2 regions of the Halobacillus sp. SY10 genome follow, and region 1 is predicted to be linked to the other one. Evidence: riboswitches for the same ligand, from Rfam matches in the RefSeq annotation. Region 1 holds a riboswitch; the other holds the start of a gene.
The links. A riboswitch is a leader RNA that binds a small molecule or an ion and turns the genes downstream of it on or off. The one in region 1 is predicted to bind S-adenosylmethionine.
Positions count from the first base shown of each region.

Region 2: another riboswitch for S-adenosylmethionine. It lies ahead of ACJA3J_RS01775 (PLP-dependent aspartate aminotransferase family protein); the one in region 1 lies ahead of ACJA3J_RS19975 (O-acetylhomoserine aminocarboxypropyltransferase/cysteine synthase family protein).

Region 1 is NZ_CP174345.1:3,962,668-3,972,100, forward strand. Features, by position in the region: gene ACJA3J_RS19950 (efflux RND transporter permease subunit) at 1-2,490, opposite strand, end outside; gene ACJA3J_RS19955 (TetR/AcrR family transcriptional regulator) at 2,606-3,451, shown strand; gene ACJA3J_RS19960 (hypothetical protein) at 3,515-3,970, opposite strand; gene ACJA3J_RS19965 (NAD(P)/FAD-dependent oxidoreductase) at 4,007-5,227, opposite strand; gene ACJA3J_RS19970 (DUF2188 domain-containing protein) at 5,920-6,117, opposite strand; SAM riboswitch class I at 6,253-6,363, shown strand; gene ACJA3J_RS19975 (O-acetylhomoserine aminocarboxypropyltransferase/cysteine synthase family protein) at 6,473-8,167, shown strand; gene ACJA3J_RS19980 (homoserine O-acetyltransferase) at 8,191-9,243, shown strand; gene ACJA3J_RS19985 (polysaccharide deacetylase family protein) at 9,287-9,433, opposite strand, start outside.
Region 2 is NZ_CP174345.1:324,246-333,678, reverse strand. Features, by position in the region: gene ACJA3J_RS01790 (ABC transporter ATP-binding protein) at 1-453, opposite strand, end outside; gene ACJA3J_RS01785 (ABC transporter permease) at 466-1,302, opposite strand; gene ACJA3J_RS01780 (aliphatic sulfonate ABC transporter substrate-binding protein) at 1,320-2,303, opposite strand; gene ACJA3J_RS01775 (PLP-dependent aspartate aminotransferase family protein) at 2,330-4,108, opposite strand; SAM riboswitch class I at 4,247-4,357, opposite strand; gene ACJA3J_RS01770 (trans-sulfuration enzyme family protein) at 4,431-5,576, opposite strand; gene ACJA3J_RS01765 (NUDIX domain-containing protein) at 5,636-6,235, opposite strand; gene ACJA3J_RS01760 (EAL domain-containing protein) at 6,448-8,592, opposite strand; gene ACJA3J_RS01755 (hypothetical protein) at 8,705-8,875, shown strand.

The DNA of each region.
Region 1 (9,433 bases):
TGTAATCGTATCAGCTGTTGTTCCCTCTTCGACTTCGACAAGTTCACTAATTGTGACTGTCTGACCCATTGGGGAAGTAATTTCTTTCTCTGTTAAGTCTTCAATTCCAGTAATGTCTTCTTTCTCTACTTCCAGATAGACATTCAGTTCCTCTCCATCCCGTTCAATGGTCGTAACCACGGGTTCCTGACGGTTCTGCCCGAGCTCCATACCGATTTGTGCGGCTGTAAGTCCTAATTCACTTAAACGTTCATGGTCAGCGACGAGCGTGTATTCCTCGTAGGATTCGGAAAGGCTGGAATCGACGTTTCTCAACTTCCCTTCATCTGCCAGAAGTTCTTCAACTTCGGTAACGACTGGTTTGATTTCTTCTGTATTATCTCCGTACACACGCAGTTCAAGACCACTGCTTGATCCTGCGCCAGAGAAGTCCTGACTCATCCATTCGCCATTTTCCGTTTGTTCATTCAGGCTGTCTATGACGCGTTGCGTTTCTTCCGAAAATTCTTCGGTATCATCGGCATATTCCACGTAGAACATTGCCTGGTTGGAAGCCCCAGGGTTCATCGGGTTTTCGCCACCGACTGAATATTGAACTGTCTCCGCTCCATCACGGTCCATAAAGAATTGCTGTGCATCTTCAGCAATTCTTTCCACGTCTTCTGACGTCTGCCCCGGTTCCGGGCTGAAGGTTGCAACGACCATCTTCTGTTCTTGTTCAGGAAGAAAACTTGTTCCCACAAGTGGAAGAAGAGCGATACTTCCGACAAGAACCAAGACAGCAATGATGCTTGAAATGATTTTATGGTTCAGCGTGCTGTTTAGGACCTTTTTATAAAAGAGAGCGAGTTTCCCTGCCCCTTCTTCATGTGTACGTCCCTTTATTTTCGACTCTTTTAATAGAGAATGTGACAGCATCGGAACAATGGTAACAGCCACAAGTAGAGATGCTAACAAGGCGAAAACAACGGTAAGTGCAAACGGTAAGAATATTTGACCGACTGTACCTTCAACAAGACCCAGCGGTAGGAACACAGCGATCGTTACAAGCGTCGAAGAAAGGATCGGCATGAACATTTCTTTCGTCGATTCGCGAATCAGTGCTTTTCCTTTTAACTTCTCCTCCGATAACGACATCCGCCTGTATATATTCTCGACAACAACAATGGAGTCATCCACCACACGTCCAATCGCAACCGTCATGGCTCCAAGGGTCATGATATTCAACGTGATATCCATCCAGTTCAAGAATAGAATGGCAATCAGTAAGGATAGCGGAATGGAAATGACTGAGATCAGTGTCGTCTTGATGTTGCGTAAGAACAACAAGATGACGAGGATGGCGAATATTCCACCAAACAATGCTTTATTAAGCATCGTACTGACAGACTCTTCAATCGGCTCGCCCTGGTCGAAGGAGTACACGAACTCCACTCCATCCAGTTCTTCCTGGAAAGATTCTGTTTCTGCTTTTACAAGGTTTACGACATCAACCGTATTCGCTTCTTGAGATTTGACAATCTGCAAGGAAATGGAATCTTCCCCATTCGTACGGGAGATAGATTCAGCTTCTCCAACGACCTCCACATCAGCAATTTCACCTAAGGTAACGGTCGGGATGCCATCCATGGCCGGCATGTCGCCAGTCGCTGCTCCCTGCCCCTGGCCTCCTTGCTGCGCTTCTGAAGGAACTTGACCTGCCCCTTGTGAAGGCATTTGCTGACCGGAAGCAGTCCCTCCCGCAGAAGGAATGGCAGGGATCTGCAATTCTCTCAATTCTTCCACACTTGTAAGATTTCCATCGATGACGACAGATTTTTGAGTATCGTCAAACGTGTACAAACCTAACGGGAAGGAAACATCAGACCCTTGAATGAAACTTGTAATGGTATCTTGATCCAGACTACGTTCATTCAATGCTTTCTCATCCAAATCAATTCGGACTTCTTCAAGCTGCTGTCCGGAAACTTGCACATCCGCGACACCTTCAAGCCCTTCAAGAGACGGCACAATCTCTTCTTCTACTGTCTTCGTCAATTGTTCAAGAGATCCATCTCCATTGATCGCACTTAAACTCACGACAGGAAAGGCATTGAAGTTCAGACGTGATACGGAAGGATCTTCTGCTCCTTCCGGCAAAGTCACCTGATCGACAGCTTCTTGCAATTCATCCTCTGCTTCGTCTAAACTTTTATCAAAGCTATATTCCAACTGAAGCGAAGAAGCATTTTGAAAAGAGGAAGAACTGACCGTTTTCACTCCACTCAAATTGCTCACTTGCTTTTCAAGTGGTTCTGATATTTGATCAGCCACCTCTTCTGGTGTAGCCCCTGGATAGGTTGTTGTCACCGTAATGATCGGTGGCTCGATATCCGGTATCGTTTCAAGCTTCATATTCAATCCTGCATATAATCCTGCAGCGGTAATGAGAATTGTCATAAGCCAAATCGCAAATTTGTTATTCATCGAAAAATCGATGATTCGTTTCATACTCAACTCTCCCCTTTATTGACCAGTTAGTCATAACACTATAAAATATAAATGACCAACTGGTCAGAGGTCAAGAGAAAACATCAACTTCTCCAAGTTTGAAGGAGCGACAACCATGGAACAAAAATCAATATATATTATCGAACAGTCCATCAAGCTGTTTGCGAAAAAAGGATTCAGCTCTACTTCCGTCCAAGAAATCGCAAGTGCATGTGGAATATCCAAAGGAGCTTTTTACCTCCATTTCAAATCGAAAGATGCTTTGCTTCTCGACATATTCAATTATTATTATCAGCGAATCCAGACGCGCATTGACGAGATTCAAAAACTCGATGCTGATGACCGTACGAAGTTTAAGAAACAATTGCAGGTCACATTCGAAGAACTGGCCGATCACCGTGAATTCATCATTATGCAAATCCGGGAGCAGGCCATTCCCTTCAATGAAAATATTGAACAATTCCTCACTCAAATGCGGGTGAACTCCTATCTTTTCTACAAAAGCCATCTGCAAAATATCTATCAAAAGCGGGTGAATGAAACCGTATGGGAGGTTAGTTTGATTCTGCAGGGAATGTTCAAAGGGTATATGGATCTCATCATTATCGAGGGGGCTGATTTGGACCTTGAGGCCCTGTCGGAAGCCATGTTACGTAGAACAGACTACATTGTGGAAGGTTTCGAAAAGAGCGGTGACCAACCAGTCATAACTGGAGGAACCATGCGTCAGCTCTTACCTACTAACCTCTATGGAGAAGAAAAAGAGCAACTACTATCAAACTTAGAAGAACTAGCCAATGAAGGGGACCAGGAGATTAAAGACACCGTGCATGTCCTGACGGAAGAAATGAAAAGGGATCAGCCTCGCTCTGCCATTCTAAAGGGAATGATCGCAAACCTCGAAGGGTCCTCGCGTTTCACCGAAGCTATCACTAGCATCAAAAAGTTCTACCAGTTATAAAGAAGTTTTTTTACAATCCTATAGTTATAACAAAAAAGCTCAGGCATTGCCTGAGCTTTTTTGTTATACGCGCTCTGCTTCTAATACTTCATCGAGAATTGGATAGACAGCTTCTACACCTTCTTCTGCAACTAAACAAGCGACACCAAGCGGGGTTTCCCAAAAGGAATCAGGAATATAAGGGTTTTTCAGCCCTGCCGGCTGGTAAAGCGAACGGTAGATGCGGTTCAAGTGCTGCCTTGTCTCTTCTGGATCTCTTTCCTTTTCACCCCGAGCAATTAGGAACACGTAGCGCATCGACTGAAACAAGTTGTCTCCAGGCATAAACGTATATTCCTTAAAGAATTTCAGCTGTTCCTGCGCTTTTTCCTTCAACCCCGATTGGACCGCAAGATCATCGAGATGTTGTTGCAAATGGTTGTGCACTTGTTGGAAAACTCTCCGTTTTTCGTCCTGCATGACTTTATCATTATAAATTTCCTGCAATTTTGCAAATGCGGTTTCTTTTGTCCATTCCACCTTGATCACCTCATTACCTACATTCGACTTTTCTTGCTAGGATTCCTTTTTAAAACCGAACTGTTCTGCTTCCATTTGCATCGCTGTATGAAGAAGAGGAAAATCAGCAGCATCGTTTTCTAAATGACGGGACAAATTCGGGACGAGTTTGTTCCATACCATTGGATTTGCGGCCATTGATTGAAACAGGGCCACTTCATTATCTGTCCATTTTCTGAGGGACTGAACATAATGAAGTGTCATTTGGAAACCTGGTAGAAGCTGTTCATCCCTTTTCCTTGCGAATTCTTTCATCGCCTCTTCTTTCGAGATTCCTTCATCTATTTTCAAGCATGCATCGGCCAGTAAAAATGACTGCATAAAAGCATCATTGATTCCTAAACCTGTACTCGGGTCTTTGCTGTGACCAGCGTCGCCAATTAATGCCCAGCCATCTCCATAGGCCGTTCGAAAAAAATTCGGCATGCCTGGTGTTCCAATCATTTTCCCTTGAAGTCTGGCACCTTTCATTCTTTCTTTCATTCCGTACATTTGATCAAACGTTTGTTTAAACGATTCTTCCGGGTTTTTCATCATCGTTTTGAATTCTTCTGGATGGATTTCTATGCCCAGGCAGTCTCGATTGGGCTCCATTGGAAAAACAAAGCCGATTCGACCTTCATGAAGAAAGATCTCTGTGGCAGGTTCCGGTAGAGGCTCTATCCCCTCAAAATATCCGTAGACGACCGGGCGCAAAGGCTTCGTTTCTTCATATTTTTCTGACCCTGTCCAGTGAGCAAGGTTTGAGTTTTTCCCATCTGCCCCAACGATCAATTCAGCATAGGCATCATGGAGGTTCCCTTTTTCTATTAGACTGATGCCAACGGCCTTTCCCTCTTCCCATATCAATTCTCGTGCCGCCGTTTCGGGTTTGAAATGGACGGATGGGAATGTGAGCGCTCGTTCAATCAGCATCGAGTCGAGCTTGTCTCTCCTTGGAATGATGGTATAAGAGGTCCTCGGCCCTTCTACGAAACTGCTTCCAATATAGGTCCGCATCCTCGTTACTTTTCTCAAACCCGAATCTTCGAGTTTCTCAAGCACGCCTAATTTTTCTAAAAATCCTGTATGGGACATAAAGTGAGTGGACAATGTATCACTCGGAAAACTGGCTTTATCGACAAGGAGGACCTTCTTCCCCATCTCTCCTAGTAAAATAGCTAAACTCGCGCCGGCCACACGTGCACCGACGATGATGACATCATAATGATGATTCATGATTGCACACACCTCTATGTATCGTTTACCTCCATCATAACTGGATGACTATGAAAACTCTAGAGGCAGCTACATTGGGTTTCTTGTAGATAAGCTCCCTTTAGTTGAAGACTCAGTTTCGAGACTTTTGTTAAGTGGATGGGGGCGGAGGGGAATAGCTCGCTTTCCGCGGGAGCGCGGTGAGCCTCCTCGGACTGCGTCCTGTGGGGTCTCACCATGCACTTTTTTCCCGCAGGAGTCTCGCCATTCCCCTCCGCCCCTTTGCCATATAAGGATCTCGAAACCACTTCAACAAATAGCGGAGCTTCCAATAGTAGCGTGTAGATTCTAAAGAGTGTACACTTTCCATGGAAGGCTGCTACAGAGCGCTTTATCAATCCAGAACTGGGATGATGGAAGACACTCATCCTGCGCAAAGTGGGTTCGTTTTTCACACTTATCGAAGGGGGTGGTTGGGAAGCTGCGAGACTCCCGCGGGAATGGATTGACTGGCGAGACCCCGCAGAGCTTTAGCTCGAGGAGGCTTGCCGTCATCCCCGCAGGAAAGCGAGTAGCTTCCCAACCACCCCTGACGCTCAACTTTGTAACGAACCCCGGTTATCTCGAAACTGAGTCTTACACAATCCTGCCATTTCCTTTAATAACTAATCATTCTATGTACATAAAAAAACTCCCGCGATGGGGAGTTTTAATTAGTAGGTGCGTTCTTCTTCAACTTCATGGTTTTGATCCAAGATTTGAAGTTTGCTCGGTTTGTTTTCTTTTGCGATTTCCTCTGCTTTGGCAACAGCGGTATCACGCTCATCATAAAGGTCTGTCGGAGCGACATCCTCGATTTTTACAAACCAACCGGTTACATCTTTATTAGGTACGACACTATATTGTTTCATGAACTTCACTCCTATCTCATAGACTTAATTAACCATTCCCACAGCAAGGAGGGTTCAAACGTATCGAAATTGTTTGACAATGAGAAAGGACGGCTTTATAATTTCAAACAAGTCAGAAAAATTTAATAAAAACAACTCTTATCGAGAGCGGCAGAGGGACTAGGCCCTACGACGCCCGGCAACCTTCAAGGCAAAACCTTGAAAAGGTGCTACATCCTACAGGTCACATGATCTGAAAGATAAGGGGAGGTATGAGATACATAAAGCCCTCTTCTTACTTACAGAAGAGGGCTTTTCGATTTCCCTCTTCTATAAAGTGGATGCCCTAGGAAAAAATCAGAGGAGGAATTTTTCCATGAGTTTACCATTCCATACGTTCGGTCCTGAAACGAATTTGCTTCACGGCGGTCAAGAACCTGATCCCGCTACAGGTTCTCGTGCTGTACCGATTTATCAGACGACATCGTATGTTTTCAATGATACAGAGCATGCTCAAAACCTTTTCTCACTTGCGGAACCCGGCAACATTTATTCACGAATCGGAAACCCGACCGTGGATGTATTCGAACAACGAATCGCTCTTCTTGAGGACGGTGCCGCGGCGGTGGCGACAGCATCAGGCATGTCTGCCATCACGATGGCCATTCTGAATGTCGCTAAAGCCGGGGATGACATTGTTACTTCTACGAACCTTTATGGAGGGACATACAATTTGTTTGTCCACACCCTCCCCCGCTATGGAATCAATGTACATTTTGTAGAAGGAGATGACCCCGAATCATTCGCCAAGGCGATTACTCCTCATACAAAAGCAATCTTTGCCGAAACCATTGGGAATCCGAGTTTGAATGTACTGGACATTGAAGCGATCGCAGATGTCGCGCATGATCATCACATCCCTTTCATTATCGATAACACATTCGCCACCCCGTATGTGTGCAGACCGATCGACTGGGGAGCAGACATCGTTGTCCACTCTGCTACTAAATGGATTGGTGGACACGGCACGGCCATTGGAGGTGTTGTTGTTGATAGTGGACGTTTTGACTGGAATCATGAAAAATTCCCAGGGTTCACAGAGCCTGATGAAAGCTATAACGGCATACGCTTCGGGGTCGATGTGGGTCCGGCCGCTTTCGCCATAAAACTGCGCGTACAGCTGCTTCGGGACATTGGCGCATGTCTCAGCCCGCAAAACGCTTTCTTACTTTTGCAAGGACTGGAGACTTTACACTTGCGAGCGAAAACACATGCGGATCAAGCTTTAGAAATCGCCGAATATTTAAACCATCACGAAGGTGTCGAATGGGTGAATTATCCAGGATTGAAAGATCACCCCACTTATTCTCTAGCCGAAAAATATTTCCACTACGGCCATGGGTCGATCGTTGTCTTCGGGATTAAAGGAGGACGCGAAGCAGGGCGTAAGCTGATTGATCAGAGCACTATCTGGTCGCATGTAGCCAATGTAGGGGATGCCAAATCTTTAATCATCCATCCGGCCTCTACGACTCACCAGCAATTAAGCGACGAAAACTTGAGTAAATCTGGTGTAACAGAAGAACTTGTCCGTTTGTCTGTCGGGTTAGAGTCTGTAGAAGACTTGATTCAGGACCTGGACAACGCCATTTTCCATGCCACTGGATATAGGAGATCCTACGGTAAAAGTAAGCATGTGGCAGAGCCGGTTTTATCATCCTCCCTGGATCGTTCGAACGGGGAATTAAGAAAAAGGGTAATCGGAATTGTTGGAACAAGTGCTCTTCTTGCGGAGCAGAACAAGTTGGAAAGGTTGGGATTTGAAGTCGTTGCCTTCTCTCACTTTGAGGACCTTCAAAAAGTAACGAATGTCCACTGGGATATTGTCTATGTTGAGGAAGCGAATGAGGATGTCTTGAACATAACGAAAGAAGTAAAACCGACACTACTCTGGTCACGAAAACCAATCACTCACGAAGATGCAGCCATCATATCAGGGGTAAGCCTCTATGACGCTGTTGTAAATATCCGGTCAGGGAAAGATTTTTCTACTTCCCTCGTATCGGTCTAGTGAAAGAAAGGAGAATGAAAAGCATGTCATTAAAAAACCCCACCAGTCACCCAAGAACCAATCAAACGATATCGATTGGAACTTTCACCTGCGAGTCTGGTGAAAAGCTTTCGCATGTCGAGCTTGCCTACGAAAGATACGGGCCGACAAATGCTCCCGTCATCCTCGTATGTCACGCATTAACGGGCAACCAGCTCGCCGTCGGTTCAAGGGAAGAACGTGGCTGGTGGGCCGGTTTGATTGGTGAAGATTGTCCGATCGACACCAATCGCTATCAAGTGATCACCTTTAATGTTTTGGGTGGATGTCACGGATCTACAGGGCCTGCGAGCATTAATCCAGACACCGGCAAACCATACCGTCAAACCTTTCCCAAAGTTACCATTCGGGATATGGTCCACGCTCAGTATGAAGCTTTATATCGCTTAGGCATCACTCATGTCCACGCTATAGCAGGCGGATCACTTGGAGGTATGCAGACGTACGAATGGGGACTTCTTTACCCTGATTTCATGAAAAAATTATTCATTCTCGCAGCTACCCCTTATTTAAGTGATTATGGCATCGCTTTTAATCATATCGGTGCTCGAGCCATAAAGAGTGATCCTCATTTCCATAATGGGGACTATCATTCAAATGAAGATCTAAAGGGGTTTGAAATCGCCCGGATGACCGGGATGGTCACGTACCGCAGCAGTACCTTATTTGAAAAAAGGTTCGACCGTTCCTATCATGCCGATACCTCTTATGAGATTCAATCTTATTTGGATTACCAGGGGGATAAGATCAAAGAACGCTTTGATGCCAACAGCTATCTTTACCTTCTTGAGGCGATGAACAACCATGACATCGGACGAGGAAGAAACGGATGGGCCCAAGCAGCGAAGCAATACAAAGCAGAGGTTCACACTTTCAGTTTTGAACACGATCTCCTTTATCCAGAAGCCTTGATCCAACCATTCTCTACCTTCTGTAAAAAAGGGAAGCATCACCATATACCCACCGACTATGGGCATGATGGATTTCTCGTAGAGTTTGAACGTTGGGGCAAATGGGTGGAAGAACAATTAAACTAATTGTTCCTCCACGTGTATAATCAAAATAAAAACCGTTCCGTTTTTAGTTTAAAACGGAACGGTTTTCTTGTTTATCGATTAAATGACCGACAGGAACGACTTCATACCCTTTAGCGTACAGTTTTTCCAGTAAGAGATCTACGGTTTCCACTGTAGACAGTTGAAGATCATGAAGCAAAATAATGGAATC
Region 2 (9,433 bases), 670 kb from region 1:
GGCGCTGAACGGTTCATCGAGGAGCAAGATATCCGGTTGACTGAGCAGAGATCTGGCAATCGCTGCCCGCTGGGCCATTCCGCCTGACAGGTCTTTCGGGTAATGTTTTTCAAACCCCTGCAGCCCTACCGTTTCAATCAACTCCAAAGCCTCTGATTTCTTTTCCTTCTTAGAAAAACCGAACGTCACATTATCCAAGACGGTTAACCAAGGCATGAGTCTCGGCTCCTGGAACATCATCCCGAAAGCTTCTTCCGGACGCTCCGCTTCTGTAAGAATGCTCCCTTCAAATTGTGTGTCCAGACCGGAGAGGACACGCAGCAGTGTACTTTTACCGCACCCACTGGTCCCTAAGACTCCGACAACCTCTCCTCTCCGTAACTGCAAATCAATATTTTTGAATCCTGCTTTTCCGTTTTGGAAGGTACGGGATACGTGATCGACAGCTAACATAGACACCCTCCTTTATGACGCATTTTCCAAATTATCCTGCCATTTCAATGTCTTCGATTGAATACGCTTTAAAATTTCATCTGTGATCTTACCGAAGATGGCAAACAGAATGATGCTTCCAATTACGAGTGATGGAGCTGATGTATTCTGTCCGTATACCATCAAATATCCAAGGCCCTGGCTAGCACCGAGCAATTCAGCTGCAACCACGAACATCCACCCAAGACTCAGTCCACTTCTTAATCCGACAATGAAAGAAGGCAAGGAGGCTGGTAGAATGATTTTCTTGATTTGCTGCAAACTCGAAAAGTTATAGATTCTACCCACTTCGATCAGTTTCCGATCAATCCCCTGTATGCCCGCAGTCAAATTCAAATACACTGGAAAGAAAACCCCCACAGCCACGAGCGTGATTTTGGAAGCTTCTCCAATGCCGATCCACAAGACGAATAAGGGAACCCAGGCCAGAGACGGAATGGCTCTTAGTGCTTGCAACATAGGATCAAGCAACTGATGGATCACTTTCACATAACCTGTCGCCGCACCGAGAATGACAGCAGCCAGGGCTCCTGCCAGAAAGCCAGCAAAGACTCTATAGAGAGTAATGGTGATATGCCCCAACAGCTCCCCTTCCTGGGCCATGGATGACATTTCATCCACGACGGTCGTTGGAGAAGGAAGCAAGTGGGGAGCCACCCACCCCGCCCTTGAAGCATACTCCCACAAAAGGATGATGAAAGCAGGCAGGATCAGACCCAGCCATGAACCGGATAGGCTCCCCTTCACGGAAACACGTGTTTTCTTCCCCTTGGATGCCGGACGGACGGTTGCTTCTGTACGACTGGACATAAACGTGTTTCCTCCTTCTATTCAATCACTTCTTCCGCGTATTTCGGATTGATGAGTTCTTCTGTAATTTTTTCAATATCCACGTCTGCCTTGATGACTTCTTCCTCCTGAAGCACTTGGCCCGCTCCGAGCACGGTTTCTCTCAATTCATCCCCTGGCACAGGATTCGATAGGTCATTCCTTTCCAGACTCTTCTTCGCTACTTCCAAATCCAGTCCCGCTTCTTCGGCAAGGATTTCAGCTGCTTTGTCCGGATTCTCAATTGTCCATTTTCTCGCTTTTTCATAAGCTTCAATCACTTGTTTAACGACTTCTGGATGATCTTTGGCATAGTCCGACCGTACGTTCAATGTTCCGTAAGTATTGAATTCCGGCTTCCGGTAGAAAAGTTCCGCCCCGCCTTCCAATTCATTACGAGCCATATGAGGATCCAGCCCTGCCCATGCATCGACGTTGCCATTCGTCAGTGCCGATGCTCCTTCAGGGTGCTGCAGATTCACAAGCTCAATGTCTTCTGTAGAAAGCCCGTGATCCTTCAGGGCGCGGACTAAGAAAATGTAAGGATCCGTCCCGAGCGTCGCCGCTACTTTTTTCCCTTTCAAATCTTCCACGGACGATATTCCGGAATCAGGATTCGTAACGAGCGCCGTCCATTCGGGCTTGGAATATAAATAAACAGATTCTACAGGGGCATTATTTGATTTCGCCATCAGAGCCGCTGCACCGGCGGTCGAACCGAAGTCTACACTGCTTGAATTCAAGAATTCGAGGGCTTTGTTACTCCCCTGGCTGAGGACCCACTCGACTTCTATCCCCTCATCTTCAAAAATTTCTTCAGCCAAACCCTGTTCTTTCAGTACAAGGCTCGTCGGGGAGTAATACGCATAGTCGAGCGTCACTTTTTCTGGTGATGCGCTCTCCCCTTCTGCATCCCCTGAACACCCCACCAAACCCAATGTCGCAAGTAACCCTAAAGTGATGAACGTTTTCTTTAGTCCCATGATACACTCTCCTCTTTTTTCGGTTTTTAGATTTCACATGCGTACGTATCGATGGTTCCTCGCAACCGCTGGGCCTCTTTATACGTACAACGGTTATGGACCACTTCAAGCCCTGCTTCACTTGCGATTTGGGCCGCCTTCGGTGCGATGACACCTTCTTGCAGCCAGAAAACGTCCGGCCGGATTTCCGCTGCTTCCTTAGCAATTTCAATGGCTGCTTCCGGACTGCGGAACACTTGCACGACATCAACTTTGAATGGGATCGATCTTAGGTCTGGATACGCCTTCTCTCCAAGCACTTCCGTTTCTCTTGGATTTACAGGGACGATTTGATAACCCAGCCTCTGCATTTTTCTCGCTAGACGATGGCTCGGACGTGAAGGCTTCCCGCTCAATCCGACGACCGCCAAACGTTTTGGACGCGTTTCCCCATCTTCTTCGGTTTTAGAGGAGCTTAAGGCCCACTTGATGACACCTTCATCATTTTCGGTGATCGCTGTTTGTTCCGGCGCTCTTCCTGTCGCTTTCGCAATGGCACGATCAAGATCATTAATCAAATCCTTGCTCGACTCAAGTCCAATGGATAAGCGGATTAATTCTTCCGTCACTCCACTTGCAGCAAGATCTTCGACAGACAATTGCTGGTGTGTCGTTGATGCAGGGTGGATGATCAATGATTTGGCATCTCCAACGTTTGCTACATGGGACCAGAGCGATATATTATTGATCACTTGTCTTCCGGCTTCCCGTCCACCTTTGATGCCAAAGTTTACGATCGAACCATACCCTCCATTAAGGTAACGGTTGGCTAGTTCATGGGCTGGATGTGTAGGGAGCCCTGGATACGATACCCATTTCACATCAGGATGACCTTGTAAGTATTCTGCAATTTCCTGGGCGTTGTCTCCGTGACGGGCGACACGCAAATGCAGCGTCTCTAACCCTTGTAACAACAAGAAAGCATTCTGCGGGCTCAAACACGATCCAAAATCCCGAAGCAGCTGGACACGCAGTTTCGTAATATAAGCAAGCGTTCCGAAGTCGGCGGTATAAACGATTCCGTTGTAACTACTATCAGGCTCTGTGAAAACCGGATACTTGCCGTTTCCCCAGTTAAACTGTCCTCCGTCTACGACCACTCCTCCAATGGCCGTCCCGTGGCCCCCGATCCACTTCGTCGCGGAGTGGATAACGATGTCGGCTCCGTGCTCAATCGGCCGGCATGTATAAGGGGTCGCGAATGTGTTGTCGATTAGAAGTGGAAGGTCATGATCATGCGCGATGGCCGCTACCTTTTCAATATCCAGCACGTGCAAGCTTGGATTTCCGATCGTTTCAGCGAAGACAGCTTTCGTTCGATCTGTAATCGCTTTTCGGAAGTTTTCCGGCTCCTCCGGGTCGACAAAATGGACTTTAATGCCATATCGCGGTAAAGTGTTAGCGAATAAATTATAGGTCCCGCCATAAAGGTTCGACGCGGCAACGACTTCGTCTCCAGATCCTGCGATGTTCAGAATGGATAGAGCAATGGCTGACATTCCGGAAGCTGTCGCAACAGAAGCGACTCCTCCCTCCAAGAGGGCCATCCTTTTTTCAAAAACATCGACGGTCGGATTTCCGATTCGGGAATAGATATTTCCCGGCTCGTCAAGCGCAAAAAGGCTCTGGGCATGTTCTGTGTCGTGGAAAACATAGGAAGTCGTTTGGTAAATCGGCACCGCACGAGATCCTGTGGTCGGATCCGGGGACTGCCCTCCGTGTAAAGAAATCGTATCTACATCATAGCTTTCAAATGAATTAGTCATGATTCGTTCCTCCTCGTAAAGGTTTCTATTCTTATAGATATAGTTGGCTTTGTGCATACAAAATGTCCATGGAACTTTCTTCCGAACAGCAAAAAACCCTCTTCCAAATAAGAAGAGGGTTTGTCATTTCGTTTCCTCCTCTTATCTACCAGACCTTTTAGATCTGTAGGACTTGGCACCTTTTCAAACCGATGTTTGAAGGTTGCCGGGCTTCACAGGGCCTATTCCCTCAGCCTCTCTTGATAAGAGATGTATGCAGTTAATTGATCATGTTGTGAATTATAACGGATAACAAACAGAAAAGTCAATCATTTTAGAAAATTCAACTTTTAGAATCTACAATCGCTTTTTTCAGCTGTTCTATGATATCTTCATGATCTTCGATTCCGATTGACAGTCGAATCACATAATCATTGATGCCGATCTTCTCGCGCTCCTCATCCGATAACGCACGATGGGACGTACGTACAGGATAAGAAACCGTCGTTTCGACTCCTGCCAACGTAGGGGCGATTTTCACCCAACCGAGCGATCGAAAAAACGCCTCTATGTCAATCGAATCATTAAGCTCGATGGTCACAATGGCACCGTTCCCTCTTTCCGATACCTTTTCGGGATAATAGACGGTACGGACGGCATCATGCTCATCCAGGACTTTTGCTACCTGCTTTGCATTGTATGATTGTTTCTTCATTCTAAGACCTAACGTTTTGGCCCCTCGTTGAGTCAGCCATGCTTCAAATGGGCTGAGATTTGCACCAAATGTGACAATCTTCTGGGTAGCAGCCTGAACCAATTCCTCACTCCCGACCAGCACACCACACGTCACGTCACTGTGCCCACCAATATACTTCGTCCCACTATGTACGACAAGGTCGACGCCACGCGTGTACGGCTGCAATAAGTATGGGGTCGCGAACGTATTATCAACCATCGATTTCACATTCTTTTTGCGAGCAAGAGCGACGAGGCCTTCAAGATCTTCCACCCGTAAAAAAGGATTTGAAATCGATTCCGTATAAAGCAGCTTCGTTTTGTCTGTGATCGCCTCTGAAACCTCCTCCAGATTTGAAAAAGAAACCATCGTTACATCAATCCCGAACGTGGGCAGCTCTTTGGTGATCAGCTTGTGTGAACCTCCGTAAACATCCTCTGCGGCAACGATATGATCCCCGGGTTTTGCAACTGCGAGAATGCCGGCAAGGATGGCTGACATTCCGGATGAAGACGCTACTCCGGCTGGTGCTTCTTCCAGTTCAGCAACGGTTCCAGCAAGTTCATCAGTATTGGGGTTACGCTCTCTCGTATATAAATAAGGGCTGTTTCCCTCATAATAACTTTCCAAGTGATCCAAATCTTTGAATGTAAAGGCGGACGTCTGGTAAATCGGTGTACTCTTGCTATTCGGTACAAGACTTTGATCCGCCTTATGGTGGACTATTTTCGTATCAAAAGATGTATTCGTCATCGTTCGTCTCCTCTCTCTATCACTTAATCAGAAATTATATAGAACAAGTTGGAATATTGTCAAAGTTTTGCGACATATTCTCGAATCGCTTGGAAAACATACCGCTCATATCCTTTTTCATGTGGGACAAGATTTTTACGATTCACTTCTTTTTCTTCACCATTAAGAATAGAGACCCCCTTCACGCTCCGTGGTATATCCATCAAACCTTCCATATCTTCCAGTGGCACAGAAACGATGTCCTTCACCTCTTCTCCAATCGTAAAGGTCTTGTCATTTGTCCATGGTAAGAGGTAAATACGGCAAATTTCCCGGTCTACGCGAACCCCTTCCTTCAGTTCCTCCTTGTAATCGCCTTGAGGGATTAAATCTCCAGGCACAACCGTCAAACCGACTTCCTCATCAATTTCCCGGACACCAGCCAGAAGTACATCCTCCCCCGCTTCTACATGTCCCGCAGCGGTAATATCAAACAAGCTCGGGAAGTCCTTCTTGTGATCAGCTCTTTGTTGAAGCAATAAATGGATCGTTTCACCTTCCTTGTGGAACATCCAACAATGGAACGTTTCGTGCCAATCCCCGTCCAAATGCACCTTCTCCCTTTCTTTTATTCCAATTGGCTGCTCATTTTCATTATAAATGGTTAGCATTTCTGCCATAAGAATCCCCCTATACTCCAAATCCATTTGAATCGCTCTTCCTTTAATAGAAAGCATACTTGAAATAGACCTTCCCTGCATAAAGAAAATGCTCAGAGCCTGATACTCTGAGCATGGGTCGACCGTATGCTTTCTTGCTAAAATGAATACCGTCCAAAAGAAGTCACGGATCATGGACGGTTTTTTAAGAATGGTAAATTTGATCACTCATGTTAATTGTGTACAAGACTTGCCGGTACAGGTTTACTGAAGTAATAGCCTTGATATTCATAACAGCCTTTTTGTTTTAAGTAAGCAATATGTTCACTTGTTTCCACACCTTCAGCAATGACTTGCAGGCCGAGACTTTTCGCCATACTGATGATGGCATTGACGATCGGCACCTCTTCCCCTCGTTCACCAATTTGATTAATGAAAGAACGATCGATTTTTATCGCATCCACAGGCAAACGGTTCAAATAACTGAGGGAAGAAAAACCGACACCGAAGTCATCCAGATGTACTTTAATCCCCTTTTCACGCAAACTGTTCAACGTGTCTGTGCTGCGGTCGAAATCTTGAAGGACCATCGTTTCCGTAATTTCGAGGATCAAGCTGTCAGGAGAAAGCCCTGAACTTTTGAGGGCTTCAAGCACTTTTCTCGGAAGATTTAAATCTTTGAACTGCTGGGCAGACAAATTCACCGATATTTTCAAATCCGGTCTACGATCTTCCACCTGCCATCTTTTTGTTTGCTGACAAGCTTCCTTCAATACCCACTCACCAATTTCTATGATCATCCCTGATTCTTCAGCAAGGCTGATGAAATAATGCGGAGATAACCTACCGTAATCCGGATGGTTCCAGCGGATGAGTGATTCATATCCGATCACCTGCGATGTTCTCCCGCACACTTGGGGTTGATAATAAAGCTCAAACTGATTGTTATCAAGAGCATGATGAAGGGATTGTTTCAAGTGAAGCTCTTCTCTCATCTGCTCACTCATCTTTTCTTCATAAACCGCATAGCGATTCTTTCCGCTTCTCTTCGCTTTATGCATCGCTGCATCCGCATGGCGTAAAAGAGTTTCTCCATTATAATGATTTCGAAGATGGGCCGGGGTGAACGTGACACCGATACTCACGGTATTGTAGAACTCTTTTTCTCCAATAAGAAAAGGGCGTCGCATTGAATGAATAACGTAGTCACTGACTTCCCTTAGTTCTTCAATGCTTCTGACATGTTTGAGGAGGACAATAAATTCATCACTGCTGATCCTGGAAATCACCGCATCATGCTGAGCGAATGTCTGCCTCAAGTAACGGGAGAACTGACGAAGCAGCTCATCCCCTTTCGTGTGCCCCCATGAATCATTGATCATTTTAAAATTATCAATGTCGATGAGTAAGAGCGCAATGTTGCTATCCTTTTCATTCATGGACTGAATTTCGTCTTCAAGGATTCCTGACAAATAGCTGCGCGTGACAAGCCCTGTCAAAGGGTCATACTGAGACAACATCTCCAGCTTCTTTTCCGCCTGCATCCGGGAAAGCTCATTCGCTGTCCGATCAGCAAAAATTTGAAAAAGAGCCTTGCTCAATGGCCCGCTCGTCTGTGTCCGGTTATCCATAATCGCAAGAATTCCGATCACTTCACCATCTGAATTAAGTAAAGCTTTCCCGTGATAACTCTCCACTCCATAATCGTTGATCGTGATATCTTCAGGGAAAAGTCTCCCTACATCATTAGGATAATAACATTCATGAGTCAACGTTACTTGCTCACAAGGCGTATCTTTTAACGCGTATTGCAGCCCTGAACTAATCTCCCCTTTGTGAGACAAGGAGATCGCTGTCACTTGATCTTTGGCTTCTCCAGTCAATTCTCCAACCAGTACGGTTTCTACACCAAGCACAGAAGATAAATATTTCACAAGAAAGTCAAAGAACTCCTGCCCATTGTAGGAAAGGAAAGCATCTCCGATTTCCACAATCGCTTTTTTAATCCGGCCCAATTCTTCAATGTAAGCAGAATCAGGAGCACCTATACCTGTGTATCCCATAATCTTTCCATTTTCATCAAAGAAAGGCGTGACGATATCCTTCCTCCATTCGTACTTTCCATTGTTCAACACACGATAATTCAAATAAAAAAAATGACGATCTTCTCTCGTCATCGCATGATGGTCCAAATATGCTAAATCATCCTTATGTATGAGTCGCATTAAATCATGCCGGTCCAAGATGGTTGAATCCAGCTTCCATTGATCTTGCAACTTTTCACTCACATAGATGTTCTCTTTTTCTATATCCAAGAACCATATAGGGATGGAAAGCTGCTTTAGTGTATCCCATGGATGTTCAATGATCCGAGCCATTCCGTTCACCTACTCCAAAAATTTTATTCCCTCTTCCTAAATATCGGAAAATTAGAACTAAAGTTTAATCCTTTTTTCACGAGGAAAACTACCTAAAAAGGAGGAAGTTTCTATGAAGCAGAAAAAACAAAGACGAGGTACTGTCGAGCAGACCAATGAAATGGCGCAAGTGTTCAACCGAAAGTTGAGCTACAACCAATCCTTCTCCCATCAGGCAGATGATTCGGAAGTCCATTCTGAAAGCGAAGCTCTCTACCACCACTATTCCGATGATGAAGATTAAGAAAGTGATCTCGAGTGCGAGATCACTTTTTTAGTGCTTCCCTCCCTTAATGACCGAAAATTCTGTTATCATATGATTGACACACCTACAAATTTTTACAAGAATCTCTAGAACCCTGTGATGTTTTATATAGTTTATTAAAGAATATGCCAGGATTGTGGAGACTCGATTTCGAGATGTTTTGAGGTTCGTTGCTGAGTTGCGCGTCAGGGTGGCTGGGGAGCAACTCGTCTAGCTCCATCGCCCACGGGAGTCTCGCAGCTTCCCAACCACCCCATTCGAGAGATGAGATAAACGAACCCATGTACACAAATGGAGCGTCTTCCATAATAACTGCTTTCTAGTTGAGAAGCGCTCTATAGCAAGCGTTAGGGTATAGTTTTCTGCTTGTTTGAGAGTTGAATACACCAACCCCCAATACGATGGAGGGCTGCTTATTCTGGAAGTGGTTTCGAGATACTCTTATGGTCAAAACGGTGAGACTCCTATGGGACGTGTGGGACAGCTGAGACCCCGGAAGGCGTAGCCTGAGGAGGCTCAGCGCCCGCCCCATGGAAA